Regions from separate parts of the Pectobacterium carotovorum genome, predicted to be linked through region 4. Evidence: predicted binding sites of a transcription regulator. Region 4 holds the regulator's gene; each other region holds the start of a gene.

Region 1 (3,214 bases), on a different contig from region 4:
GAAGTGTTCGAGCGCAGCATCAAAAACCGCATCATTGCCGAGTCCATCAGCCTGCCGGAAATCCCGCAAGCGGTACTGAATCGCTACCCTGGCGTGGTCGAAGCGATTGCAACGTTGGAAAAAGAAGGCTTCCCGATTTTCTCTTACGATGCCTCACTAGGCGGGAAATACCCGGTTATCTGCGTAGTCCTATTTAACCCGGCTAACGGCACCTGCTTTGCCTCCTTCGGCGCGCACCCTGATTTCGGCGTAGCGCTGGAGCGTACCGTCACCGAACTGTTGCAAGGTCGCGGTCTGAAAGATCTGGACGTCTTCACTCCACCGACGTTTGATGATGAAGAAGTGGCCGAACACGCCAATCTGGAAACCCACTTTATCGATTCCAGCGGCCTGATCTCCTGGGATATGTTCAAGAAAGAAGCGGATTATGAATTTGCTGACTGGAGCTTTAAAGGGTCGACAGAAGAAGAATTCGCCACGCTGATGGCAATCTTCAAGCAGGAAGATAAAGAAGTTTATATTGCCGACTATGAGCATCTGTCTGTTTATGCCTGCCGCATCATCGTGCCGGGAATGTCAGACATCTACCCTGCTGACGATCTGTTATTGGCCAATAACAGTATGGGCGCTCACCTGCGTGACACGCTGCTGGCGCTGCCTGGTAGCAAATGGGAGAAAGAAGACTATCTGGCTCTGTTACAACAGTTGGATGATGAAGGGCTGGACGACTTCACCCGCGTACGCGAACTGCTCGGCATTGCCACTGGTAAAGATAATGGCTGGTTTACTCTGCGCGTTGGCGAATTGAAAGCGATGCTGGCACTGGCCGGCGGCGATCTGGATCAGGCGCTTAGCTGGACAGAGTGGACGCAGGACTTCAACGACTCTGTCTTTACGGCGCAGCGCAGCAATTATTACCGTTGCCTTCAGACCCTGCTGTTACTGGCTCAAGAGCCTGAGCGCGACCCGGCAGAATACTACGACGCCTTTACCAAAATGTACGGCAGTGAAACGGTCGATGCCGCCAGCGCCGCTGTGGCTGGCGAAGCCTGCTTCTACGGTTTGTTTGCCGTGGATGATACCTTTACCACGTTACCTGCACACCAGTCTCTGTTGGCGGCCTATGAGAAACTGCAACAGGCTAAACGTCGTTACTGGCAGGCAAAATAATGTCTGACTGAGGCAACCAGTGCGTCTTATATTGATGAATACGCGCTATAGCAAATAGCAATCTGCCTCTGGTAATCCCAAATAGCCCTTTATTTTAAAGGGCTATTTTATTATCCACAGGGTAATATTTATTATTCGTAATGCATAATCAGAACATTGTTATTGAATAGTGAATTTTTAATTAAATTACGTCGACAAGGTGGTACTGAAATTCTACAAAACATGATTTTTATTAACGCTAAATCGGTAGGTTTAACGTATCCCATTCAACTCTTTTTGCAAAATTTAAAATATTTTTTTATTATTAAATTCAATCAATTAACCTAAAAAACACGGTATCTAACCCTCCTCACCACCTTGTTAATTTCTTGCAATATGATCCACGTCAAATTTTACCGTATACTGCTTTGTTAGTATCTCAATGCTGATAATTTTTAAGAGAGAGTTAGTGTGAAAGCTGACAACCCCTTTACTCTATTACTCCCGGCTGCAATGGCAAAAGTTGCTGAAGACGCCGGAGTTTATAAAGCTACCAAACAACCGTGTACGACGTTTTATTTGGCGATAACTGCGGGTGTATTTATTTCGATCGCCTTCGTCTTTTATATTACTGCCACCACAGGAACCGCGACGATACCTTTCGGTATCGCAAAGTTGATCGGTGGTATCTGTTTCTCCCTTGGCCTCATGTTGGTTGTCGTCTGCGGTGCAGACTTATTTACCTCAACCGTACTCATCGTGATAGCCAAAGCCAGTGGACGTATTACCTGGAAGCAACTAGCCTATAATTGGGCAAATGTCTATGTCGGCAACCTGATTGGCGCGCTTTTCTTCGTTGGGCTTATCTGGTTCTCGGGAGAACACATGGTCGCGAACGGTGCATGGGGCCTCAACGTCCTGCAAACGGCGGAACACAAGCTGGAACACACATTTGTCGAAGCACTGTGTCTAGGTATTCTGGCTAACCTGATGGTTTGTCTGGCTGTGTGGATGAGCTACTCTGGCCGTACACTTACCGACAAAATGTTTGCCATGATCCTGCCTGTCGCCATGTTCGTTGCCAGCGGCTTTGAGCACAGTATCGCGAACATGTTCATGATTCCTATGGGCATCGTTATCAAAAATTTTGCGACCCCAGAATTCTGGAACGCAATTGGAATGGTGCCTTCTCAATTTGAACATTTAACCGTTAGCCACTTCATTACCGATAACCTGATTCCCGTCACCCTGGGGAACATCATCGGCGGTGGTGTCCTGGTCGGTTTAACATATTGGGTAATTTATTTGCGCGGTGGAGACAAGCACCACTAAGGTGCAATCGGCCGCAACGTCGGGTTTTAAGAAATCCATATCAAAGGTAGGTGTAAAATGACCGAGCTGAATGAAAAATTGGCCAATGCATGGCAAGGCTTTAGCAAAGGTGAATGGCAGGATAACGTCAATGTTCGTGACTTTATCCAGAAAAACTACACACCGTATGAAGGTGATGAGTCTTTCCTGGCTGGTGCAACCAAAGCGACTTCTGCCCTGTGGGACAGCGTCATGGAAGGCATCAAGCAGGAAAACCGCACTCACGCCCCTGTTGATTTTGATACCAATGTTGCCGCAACTATCACGTCTCACGACGCGGGATACATCAACAAAGGTCTGGAAAAAATCGTTGGTCTGCAGACTGACGCTCCGCTGAAACGTGCGTTGATTCCGTTTGGCGGCATCAAAATGGTTGAAGGTTCATGCAAAGTTTACGGCCGTGAACTGGATCCTCAACTGAAAAAAATCTTCACTGAATACCGCAAAACGCACAACCAGGGCGTGTTCGATGTTTACACCCCAGATATCCTGCGTTGCCGTAAATCTGGCGTTCTGACAGGTCTGCCTGATGCCTACGGCCGTGGCCGTATCATCGGTGACTACCGTCGCGTTGCGCTGTACGGTATCGACTACCTGATGAAAGACAAGTTTGCTCAGTTCACTTCTCTGCAAACCAAACTGGAAAACGGCGAAGATCTGGAAGCAACAATCCGTCTGCGTGAAGAAATTGCCG
Region 2 (3,214 bases), on a different contig from region 4:
AAAAACTAACGAGCATACCTTTCCACGGACAAATCATCGGACTCAATCTCCGGTGATTTGTTCGACAGAATATCCGCCAACAACTTCCCTGAACCGCAGGCCATGGTCCAGCCTAACGTGCCATGTCCGGTATTCAGATACAGATTTTTCAGCGGTGAACGCCCTACCAGTGGCGTGCCGTCTGGCGTCATCGGGCGCAGCCCCGTCCAGAATGTCGCTTGTTCAATCGGGCCGCAATGGGGGTACAGATCGCGTACCACCATCTCCAGCGTCTCACGCCGTTTAGGGTTCAGATCGGTATTAAAGCCTACGACCTCTGCCATTCCTCCAACGCGGATGCGGCGATCAAACCGGGTTATTGCCACTTTGTAGGTTTCATCCAACACGGTAGAAACCGGTGCAGAGGCATCATCCGCCAGCGGAATCGTCAGTGAATAGCCTTTCAGCGGATAAACCGGAATATCGAACCACTGGCGCAGCAGCCCCGTTGAATAGGAACCGCAGGCCATCACATAAGCGTCCGCCACGATCATTTCATCGTCGCACTGTACGCCCGTCACGTTTTGCCCTTCCACCCGCAGTTGGCGGATGTTACGTCCCAGCTTAAAGGCGACACCCGCATCGGCAGCCATCGCCGCCAGTTGACGGGTGAACAGCTGACAATCCCCCGTCTCATCATGCGGTAAACGCAGCCCACCGGTTAGTTTCTCCGCCACGTTCGCCAGCGCAGGCTCAACGGAGGCCAGCTCATGCCGCGTCAGCAGTTGATACGGTACGCCAGCCTCTTCCAGCACGGCGATATCCCGTGTTGCATTGTCATATTGCTGTTCGGTGCGGAACAGTTGCAGCGTCCCGCCTTGCCGACCTTCGTACTCGATACCGGTCTCTCGCCGCAGCGCTTGCAAACAGTCGCGGCTGTATTCCGCCAGACGGACCATCCGCGCTTTGTTGGTTTTATAGTGACGCGCATCGCAGTTGAGCAACATTTGCCACATCCAGCACAGCTGTGCGGCCGTGAAATCTGGCCGGATGGCCAGAGGCGCATGGCGCTGAAACATCCACTTTATCGCTTTCAGCGGTATTCCCGGCGCGGCCCAGGGCGCGGCATAGCCGGGGGAAATCTGTCCGGCATTCCCGGCGCTGGTTTCTAACGCGGGCTCCGGTTGCCTGTCGATAACGGTGACATCATGCCCTGCCTGCGCAAGATACCAGGCGGTACTCACGCCAACTACGCCACTTCCCAGAATCACAACCCGCATGCTACCGCTCTCCCTTTGTCTCCGCTAAAGACCGTCTAATCTGCTAGAAAACTGTTTATTTAATGGAATAAAACACTAGGTAACAGGTGAAACTGAAGACTACTCTAGCATTTGGGAAGGAATTGTCACCCGTCTCAACGATAACATTTATCTATTGTTCTTTATCACCTCAATCAATCTTCTCGAGGACGTTCGTAACGAAATAACTGTGAAATCATTCACAAAATAGGCATTCGTTTTTTAGGAAGAAACGGCAGAAAAGATAAAAAAAGACGGAAATGTTAAAAGTCAGATGAATGAATACGTTAGCTAAATAGCGCATTTTAAAATCATGACAACCATCACAAAAAAAGCTCCCTATTCATCCCTGTCAAGCCACGCAACCGCGTAATTAAATACAAATTTGAGATATTCATCAAAAAAATGCTTTATCAGTTTAATAACATTGTGTTCACACGATAATTATTCATATTTCAGAGGTCAACGATGAAAATTGGATTAGTCATTAGTGGCGGCGACGTTAGCGGAATAAATAACTTCATCTTTCAGGTGAACAGAATGACAGATGCTGACATCGTTATTTTCGCTGGTGGAATCAATGGCCTTATCGACAATTGCTGCAAAGCGATTACTCGTCGCGATCTGGTTGATTATTCCATCTCATCAATGCCGTTGATGACGTCAGGGAGAAGAGCCGAAAAATGCAGAAAAGCTGATTATGAGAAAATCGTCAAGAATATACAAAAACAAAAACTCGATGCGCTCATCATGGCTGGGGGAGATGGATCATTCCAATTTCTCAAAAAACTCAGCCACTATGGTATTCATTGCTACGGCGTAGGCATGACGATTGATAATGATATTTCAGGAAACAGCTACACGATTGGTTTTTCTACCGCCTGTGAACAGGTAATGAGTGAGGTAGAAAAGTTACGCAATACGGGCCGGGGATTACAAGGCCGAGTATTCATGATTGAACTGCTTGGTGGTTATTGCGGAGAATTAACATTACAGGCGGCGTTGAAGAGCAATGCTGACATTGCGCTTATTCCAGAATCCCCCTGGGACATGGATGCGTTATCACAATGTATTCGGGAGAAAATTGCAGAACAGAACAGCGTGATTATTTTATGCTCTGAAGGCTATACCCAGGAATATACACCCGGCTTTCAGGGCGCGATCGACACTATTATCAAGAAGCTAGAGCACAAAATTGGAATCCGTATCCGAAAAACAATTTTGGGGTATGGTTTACGAAATGGCGCGCCCACCGGGGAAGAAATTATTCAGGGCACCCTTTTAGCAGAAGAGGTCGTTCGGTGTATCAACACTGGGCTGACAAATAAAATCATCATTATTAATAACAACAACAAAGCTATTCCCATCGACTTAGAGGAATCGGAACGCCGATTAGTTGATGTAGAAAGTCATTTTTATAAGCTCGCGAAAGCTCATCATCTTATATGAGGCCATTATTATGTTGAAAGTTCTTTGCGTATGCGGCTGTGGATTAGGCTCCAGTTTCGCTATCGAAATGAGTGCAAAATCCGTACTAAAAAAACTGGGCATTGAGGCAGAAATAAATCACACCACGATTTCAGAAGCCTCTGCCTTCCGTTATGACGTCATTTTAACGCAGAAAATATTTGCTGATATTCTGACTAGCGATGCCAATGAGGATGAGAAAAAAAGAATCATCATTCTTAATAAATTGACCGACAAAGATGAAATAGAAGAAAAAATTTTAGCCTATATCCAGGCTCATAAATAACATGAGGTGAAAAATGAACACCGTTATCAATTTCATTGTGAAAGATTTATTAGGCCAGGCATCCATATTAATCGCACTGATCGCCATGATTGGTTTGATTCTACAGAAAAAGTCAGTCGGGAAAATTGCGGAAGGAACGTTCAAAACCCTGCTGGGTTTCCTCATCATGATGGCGGGGATTAAC
Region 3 (3,214 bases), on a different contig from region 4:
GCGCCATCCGTCAACGGCGTACTGTTGGCCGCCGTGACCGAACCGTGCCGACGGTCAAACGCCGGGCGTAAACGGGAATACTGCTCCAGTGCGGAATCATGGCGCACATTGTTATCTTCACTCAGCGCCTTCTCATAAGGCGGGACGTAAGCCGTCATCACTTCATCGCGCAGCACGCCAGATTCCCAGGCCTGTGCCGCCAGCCTGTGCGAACGGTGCGCCAACTCATCCTGCTCTTCACGCGTGATACCGTAGGTTTTTGCCATCTGTTCCGCGGTATCGCCCATGCGCAATCCGGTGGAATACTCCGCCACGGCGGGTGCAACCGGCAGCAGGTCTTTCGGGCGTAGGCCGCTTAACAGTTTCAACTTCTGGCCCAGCGTTCTGGCTTTGTTCATATCCACCAGCGTTCTGGCCAACGCTTTGCTGACACCAATAGGCAGCACGGAAGAGGAATCCGCGCCACCGGCAATACCGACTTCGACCGTACCCGCCATAATACTTTCTGCCACGTTGGCAACCGCCTGAAAACTGGTCGCGCAGGCACGCGACACGCTATAGGCATCGGTATGTACGCTCATTCCCGTGCCGAGCACGATCTCTCTGGCGATATTCGGCGCTTCGGGCATTTGGACCACCTGTCCAAACACCAATAGCTCGATCAGCTCAGGATCGATACCCGTGCGAACCAATAATTCGCTGGTGACGAGCTTCCCTAATTCGAGGGCAGGTACGCCATGATAGGCCGTTGCCTGCCGGGCAAATGGGGTGCGTAATCCGCTCACGAACGCAATGCGATCGCCACGGCGGGTTATCAGAGGTAATACCTCACTCATAAACGCTCCTGTTAACCGAAAATACTCCCGTTAACCAAAAATACTTCCGTTAGCCAAAAATAAATTGCGCGCACAACAGGTCAGACCTGATTTCATTGTTAACCAGATGGTTACATTACGCAAAGTCACGCAACGCAAAAGTGTGAAGAGCAGCGAGTAGCAGCGAACAAAAGTGAAGAAATAGCAATAACAGAAGGAATAGAGGCGAGGTAATGCATTAGTGGAAGCAGTGACGGGCAGGAGCCACAAGAAGGATCCTGCCGGGGAAAATATTAACGCAGGCCGAGCTGGAAAATCATCGTTTCAGCCTGGCAACTGAATGTAAAACCGATGTCCAGCTTAACGCCACCGTCTATGTCTTCCAACGTGCTGACAATGTCGCAGGGGTCAGACTCTACCGCACGCGCTTTTGCCGTCAGGGCGGCCAGCGCCGCTTCCGCGTCAGAACGATCGCCGAAAACCTTGCTGTAAGACGCTGTGCAATCTGTGTTATCCATGATTGTGCCGACATCGACACAGCAGCAGGCTGCGGTTTCTTCAGCACTGCATTTGTTGATTACGTTCGTCATGCTGCTTTCCTCTTAAAACGCGGGAGATTATGATCCAGTTCAAATATTTTCTATCCTCCTTATATTTTACTCCCTCATCCCAAATCAGTGCCAGCACTTCATGCCAGCCAGTAATTTTAGTGATATCAATCACATTAAGGTGTTATACGGCAGTAAAAACCGAGTAATATCTCTTCACACAAATTAACCAAAACGTTAAGCAGATCTAAATTTTGCATCATTTTGGAAATATTCTTAATACACGAATGCAACATTATCGTATTCCCAACTTATACTTTGGCAACTGGTCTGATTTGTCAGGCTGAGTGCGCCCCCTACAATGCGCGTCCCTTGTTACCCCGTGTAACAACGTTAAATAACAAGCATATAAAGAGGTTTTGGTCATGAACCAGAAAAACCTGTTCAAACAATCCACAATTGCTGTTGCGGTGGCACTGTTTTCAGCAAATGTGTCAGCAGCTGGTTTCCAGCTAAATGAATATTCCTCATCGGGTCTGGGGCGTGCATTTTCTGGTGAAGGTGCCGTAGCCGATAATGCGGCCTCCGGCAGCCGTAACCCCGCGACCATGACCATGTTTGACCGTCCATCCTTCTCCGGTGGCGTCACCTATATCAACCCGGATATCGATGTTCAGGGGAAAAACTCCCTGGCAGGGCAGAATACCAGCGCCAAGAATATCGCGCCGCACGCCTGGGTACCGAACCTGCATTTCATCATGCCACTTGATGATCAGTGGGCGATTGGCGCTTCCGCCACCACCAACTATGGGCTGGCAACGGAATTTAACGATACCTATGCCGCAGGTTCTATCGGTGGAAAAACCGATCTGTTGACATCAAACCTGAACCTGAGCGCCGCTTATCGTCTGAATCAGCATTTCAGCTTTGGTTTAGGTGTTAACGCCGTCTATGCCGATGCGAAAATCGAGCGTCGTGCTGGCGAGCTGGCTGCAGGTGGCTTGCAGCCGTCTTCCGAGTTAGTACACATGGAAGGCAAAGAGTGGGGCTACGGCTGGAACGCCGGTATCCTGTATGAAGTCGACGAAAATAACCGCTTCGGCTTTACCTATCGCTCAAAAGTTAAGATCGATTTTGATGGCGATTACCATAGTGCCAAACCAGCTATCGCTCCAGGCCTGCCTGTTGGGACAAGTGGTGCAACGATCCCTGGCAAGCTGACGCTGAATCTGCCAGAAATGTGGGAAGCATCAGCCTACCATCGCGTAGCACCGAAGTGGGCGGTTCACTACAGTCTGGCCTATACCAGTTGGAGCCAGTTCCAGGAGCTGAAAGCGACGGGCAACAACGGGCAGACTCTGTTCCATAAAGATGAAAGCTTCCGTGATGCTTACCGTATCGCACTCGGCACCACCTACTATCATGACGATAACTGGACGTTCCGCGGCGGTATCGCGTTTGATGATAGCCCGGTACCGGCTGACAAACGTTCTATCTCTATCCCGGATCAGGACCGTTTCTGGCTAAGTGCAGGCACCACCTACGCATTTAATAAAGATGCCTCTGTGGATGTCGGCGTGTCCTACATGCACGGCAAACAAGTTGATATCAGTGAACCTATCTCTGATGTCGCTGGTTCACCACGCTATAACTTTACCTCCAAAGGTAAAGCCTGGTTGTACGGCGTAAACTTCAACTATGCGTTCTAAATAAGAACAGACGTTCTTATTTCTACCGTGTAGAACGTGATCAAGCAGGTAAGGCAACTTACCTGCTTTTTTATTGCCTGTATTTACGCGACACAGATACAAAAAAGGCCGCTTTCGCGGCCTTATATCGTGCTTTCTGGCT
Region 4 (3,214 bases):
CCAGAAGCGAATGATTTCAGTCTGCTGGAGCAGTCGTTTATCGAATATGGCCTGCACGGCCGCGGTCAGACGCGTAAATACCTTCATACTTACGATGAAGCGATTCCCTATAATCAGGTTCCCGGGACATTCACGCCGTGGGAGCCGATGCCGGAACCCACCGACATCCTGTTTTATGAAGGGCTGCACGGTGGCGTGGTCACCGACCAAAACGACGTGGCACAGCATGTAGATTTGCTCGTCGGCGTGGTGCCGATCGTCAACCTGGAATGGATCCAAAAGCTGATTCGTGACGTCAATGAACGCGGTCACTCGCGTGAAGCGGTCATGGATTCCGTCGTCCGCTCAATGGAAGACTACATCACCTACATCACTCCGCAGTTCTCTCGTACGCACATCAACTTCCAGCGCGTGCCCACCGTGGACACCTCCAACCCGTTTGCTGCCAAGTCGATTCCCTCGCTGGATGAAAGCTTCGTCGTCATTCACTTTCAGGGGTTGGATAATATTGATTATCCCTATCTGCTCGCCATGTTGCAGGGATCGTTTATCTCCCACATCAACACGCTGGTCGTTCCCGGCGGGAAAATGGGGCTGGCGATGGAGCTCATCATGGCACCGCTGGTGCAGCGGTTAATTGAAGGGAAAACCATCGAATAAGCATCAAGATATACGGGGCGACCACAGGGGTGAGGCCTCCCGACGGGAATCTCCCCCTGTGTTTCCCCTAATAACAGGCTTAAGTGACCAGAATGAGTGCTCAGAGAAAGGGATTATTCCAGCACTCTAATTTCGTGGCTGTGCGTTACCTCAACGGCTTTGCCTAGCATCAGTGCCACAGAGCAGTATTTTTCCGCTGATAGTGCGACAGCTCGCTCAACGGCTTTGTCGGTCAGCCCTTTTCCCGTCACGATAAAATGCAGATTGATATGGGTAAATAAACGCGGCGCTTCAGACCGGCGCTCTGACGTCAACTTCACTTCACAGTCCGCCACATCGTTGCGGCCTTTTTGCAGAATCGACACGACATCAATCGCGCTGCATCCCCCCACAGACATCAACACCATCTCCATCGGACTGGGCGCTTTATCACCGGAATTACCGTCCATCAAGATCTGGTGCCCTGACGCGGATTCGCCCAAAAACGTTAAGCCTTCAACCCATTTTACCCGTGCCTGCATGGTGCCTCTCCACTAAAAATTTTTTGAAAATTTATACCGTTACTGTACAAAAACCAGCGTTAATCAGAGCTTTGTCATGCTGAAGCGAGACAACACAAGACACGTCCTTAAAGCTGTGTTAAAACGAAAATAGAATAGACCTTTTCTGGACAAACCCAGAAACGAAGAAGATGATTGCGTGGCCAGATATACCCAGCCACGTTTACGATGCGGCAAGGCAGCAACCGGAAAATCAAGGGTACAGTGGTTCCAGTATATTCCCTGACGTCATTCTGCCTAGACTGAATTTTATTTTTTTAGCAGTTAAACACGCCGTACAGGGAACTCTGACCCCTGTAATTTGCGCAGTGAATTACAACAGAGGATGATAGCGAATGGTTCTCGGCAAACCGCAAACAGACCCAACTCTCGAATGGTTCCTTTCCCATTGTCATATCCATAAGTATCCATCGAAGAGCACGCTGATTCACCAAGGTGAAAAAGCAGAAACGCTTTACTACATCGTGAAAGGCTCTGTCGCAGTGCTAATCAAAGATGAAGAAGGCAAGGAAATGATTCTTTCCTACCTCAATCAGGGCGATTTTATCGGCGAGCTCGGCCTGTTTGAAGAAGGTCAGGAACGCAGCGCCTGGGTTCGGGCAAAAACCGCCTGTGAAGTGGCTGAAATTTCCTATAAAAAATTCCGCCAGCTCATCCAGGTTAACCCAGATATCCTCATGCGTCTGTCTGCGCAAATGGCAAGCAGACTCCAGGTTACCTCAGAGAAAGTCGGCAACCTCGCCTTCCTTGATGTGACCGGCCGTATTGCTCAAACTCTACTCAACCTGGCCAAACAACCTGATGCCATGACGCATCCAGATGGCATGCAAATAAAAATTACCCGTCAGGAAATTGGGCAAATCGTTGGCTGCTCGCGTGAAACCGTGGGTCGCATTCTGAAAATGTTAGAAGACCAGAACCTGATCTCTGCGCACGGTAAAACGATTGTCGTTTACGGCACTCGCTAAATCCCTGTCGCTGTACCCTACCAATAAAAAAGCGTGAAGCCTCGGCCTCACGCTTTTTTTTATGGCGAGCTTCCTGCTCGCCACCCTTCGGGCCGTCGCAAGCGACGTTGAAAAACGTTCCCTACGTTTTTTTATCGCTGCGCTTTTAAGAACGCCACTCAGTTTGCTGCGTTAACGACCTGCGCGACGGCTTTGGCGAACTTATCCATCCCCTGCACAATATCGTCTTCATCAATGATCAAAGACGGCACAAAGCGAATTACGTTCGGCCCAGCCATCAGCACCATCAGACCCTGAGCCGTTGCAGCAGCCAGAAACTCGCCTGCGCGGCCATGCCACTGCGGTTTCAGTTCTGCCCCCAGCAGGAGCCCCATACCGCGAACCTGCTCGAATACGCCGTACTGCTGGTTGATTTTCTCCAGTTCACTAACAAAGCGATCGTGCCGATTCGCCACGCCTGACAGCACTTCCGGTGTGTTAATGATATCCAGCGCGGCTTCCGCCACCGCACAGGCAAGCGGGTTACCGCCATAGGTGGTGCCGTGTACCCCAACCGTCATCACAGAAGCGATCTCTTCCGTCGTCAGCATCGCGCTAATCGGGAAGCCGCCACCCAGCGCTTTAGCGGTGGTGAGGATATCCGGCGTAATACCGTAGTGCATGTAGCTGAATAGTTTGCCAGTACGCCCCATCCCGCTCTGCACTTCATCAAACACCAGCAGCGCCTTATGCTGATCGCACAGATCGCGAACGCCTTGCAAAAACTCAGGCGTAGCAGGCGTAATACCGCCCTCGCCCTGAATCGGCTCCAGCACGACTGCGCAGGTGTGATCGTCCATCACTGCTTTGACCGCAGCCAGATCGTTGAAAGGAACATGGACAATATCCGCAGGCTTAGGCCCGAAGCCATCGGCATATTTAGGCTGTCCGCCAACCGAGACGGTGAACAGCGTCCGACCATGGAATGCATTGTAGAAGGCGATGATCTTGGTTTTATACGGGCTATGACGTTTAACCGCATAGTGA

Evidence for each region. Region 4 encodes CRP, which controls carbon source genes, mostly activating them, when cyclic AMP is high. Its sites were predicted from a motif close to ATGTGANNNNNNTCACAT; they were not measured.
Region 1: the regulator CRP is predicted to act here: its motif matches at 1,544-1,561, upstream of focA (formate transporter FocA).
Region 2: the regulator CRP is predicted to act here: its motif matches at 1,663-1,680, upstream of R9X49_RS06725 (6-phosphofructokinase).
Region 3: the regulator CRP is predicted to act here: its motif matches at 1,523-1,540, upstream of R9X49_RS10765 (YfcZ/YiiS family protein).

The regions. Positions count from the first base shown of each region.
Region 1 covers NZ_JAXAFK010000001.1:1,188,036-1,191,249, reverse strand. The annotation lists gene ycaO (30S ribosomal protein S12 methylthiotransferase accessory factor YcaO) at 1-1,170, shown strand, start outside; gene focA (formate transporter FocA) at 1,621-2,481, shown strand; gene pflB (formate C-acetyltransferase) at 2,539-3,214, shown strand, end outside.
Region 2 covers NZ_JAXAFK010000001.1:1,502,919-1,506,132, reverse strand. The annotation lists gene R9X49_RS06730 (D-amino acid dehydrogenase) at 6-1,259, opposite strand; gene R9X49_RS06725 (6-phosphofructokinase) at 1,746-2,726, shown strand; gene R9X49_RS06720 (PTS sugar transporter subunit IIB) at 2,737-3,030, shown strand; gene R9X49_RS06715 (PTS sugar transporter subunit IIC) at 3,044-3,214, shown strand, end outside.
Region 3 covers NZ_JAXAFK010000001.1:2,410,253-2,413,466, forward strand. The annotation lists gene fadI (acetyl-CoA C-acyltransferase FadI) at 1-836, opposite strand, end outside; gene R9X49_RS10765 (YfcZ/YiiS family protein) at 1,109-1,405, opposite strand; gene fadL (long-chain fatty acid transporter FadL) at 1,789-3,072, shown strand.
Region 4 covers NZ_JAXAFK010000005.1:229,802-233,015, reverse strand. The annotation lists gene R9X49_RS19380 (phosphoribulokinase) at 1-660, shown strand, start outside; gene R9X49_RS19375 (OsmC family protein) at 774-1,181, opposite strand; gene crp (cAMP-activated global transcriptional regulator CRP) at 1,556-2,188, shown strand; gene argD (bifunctional acetylornithine/succinyldiaminopimelate transaminase) at 2,347-3,214, opposite strand, start outside.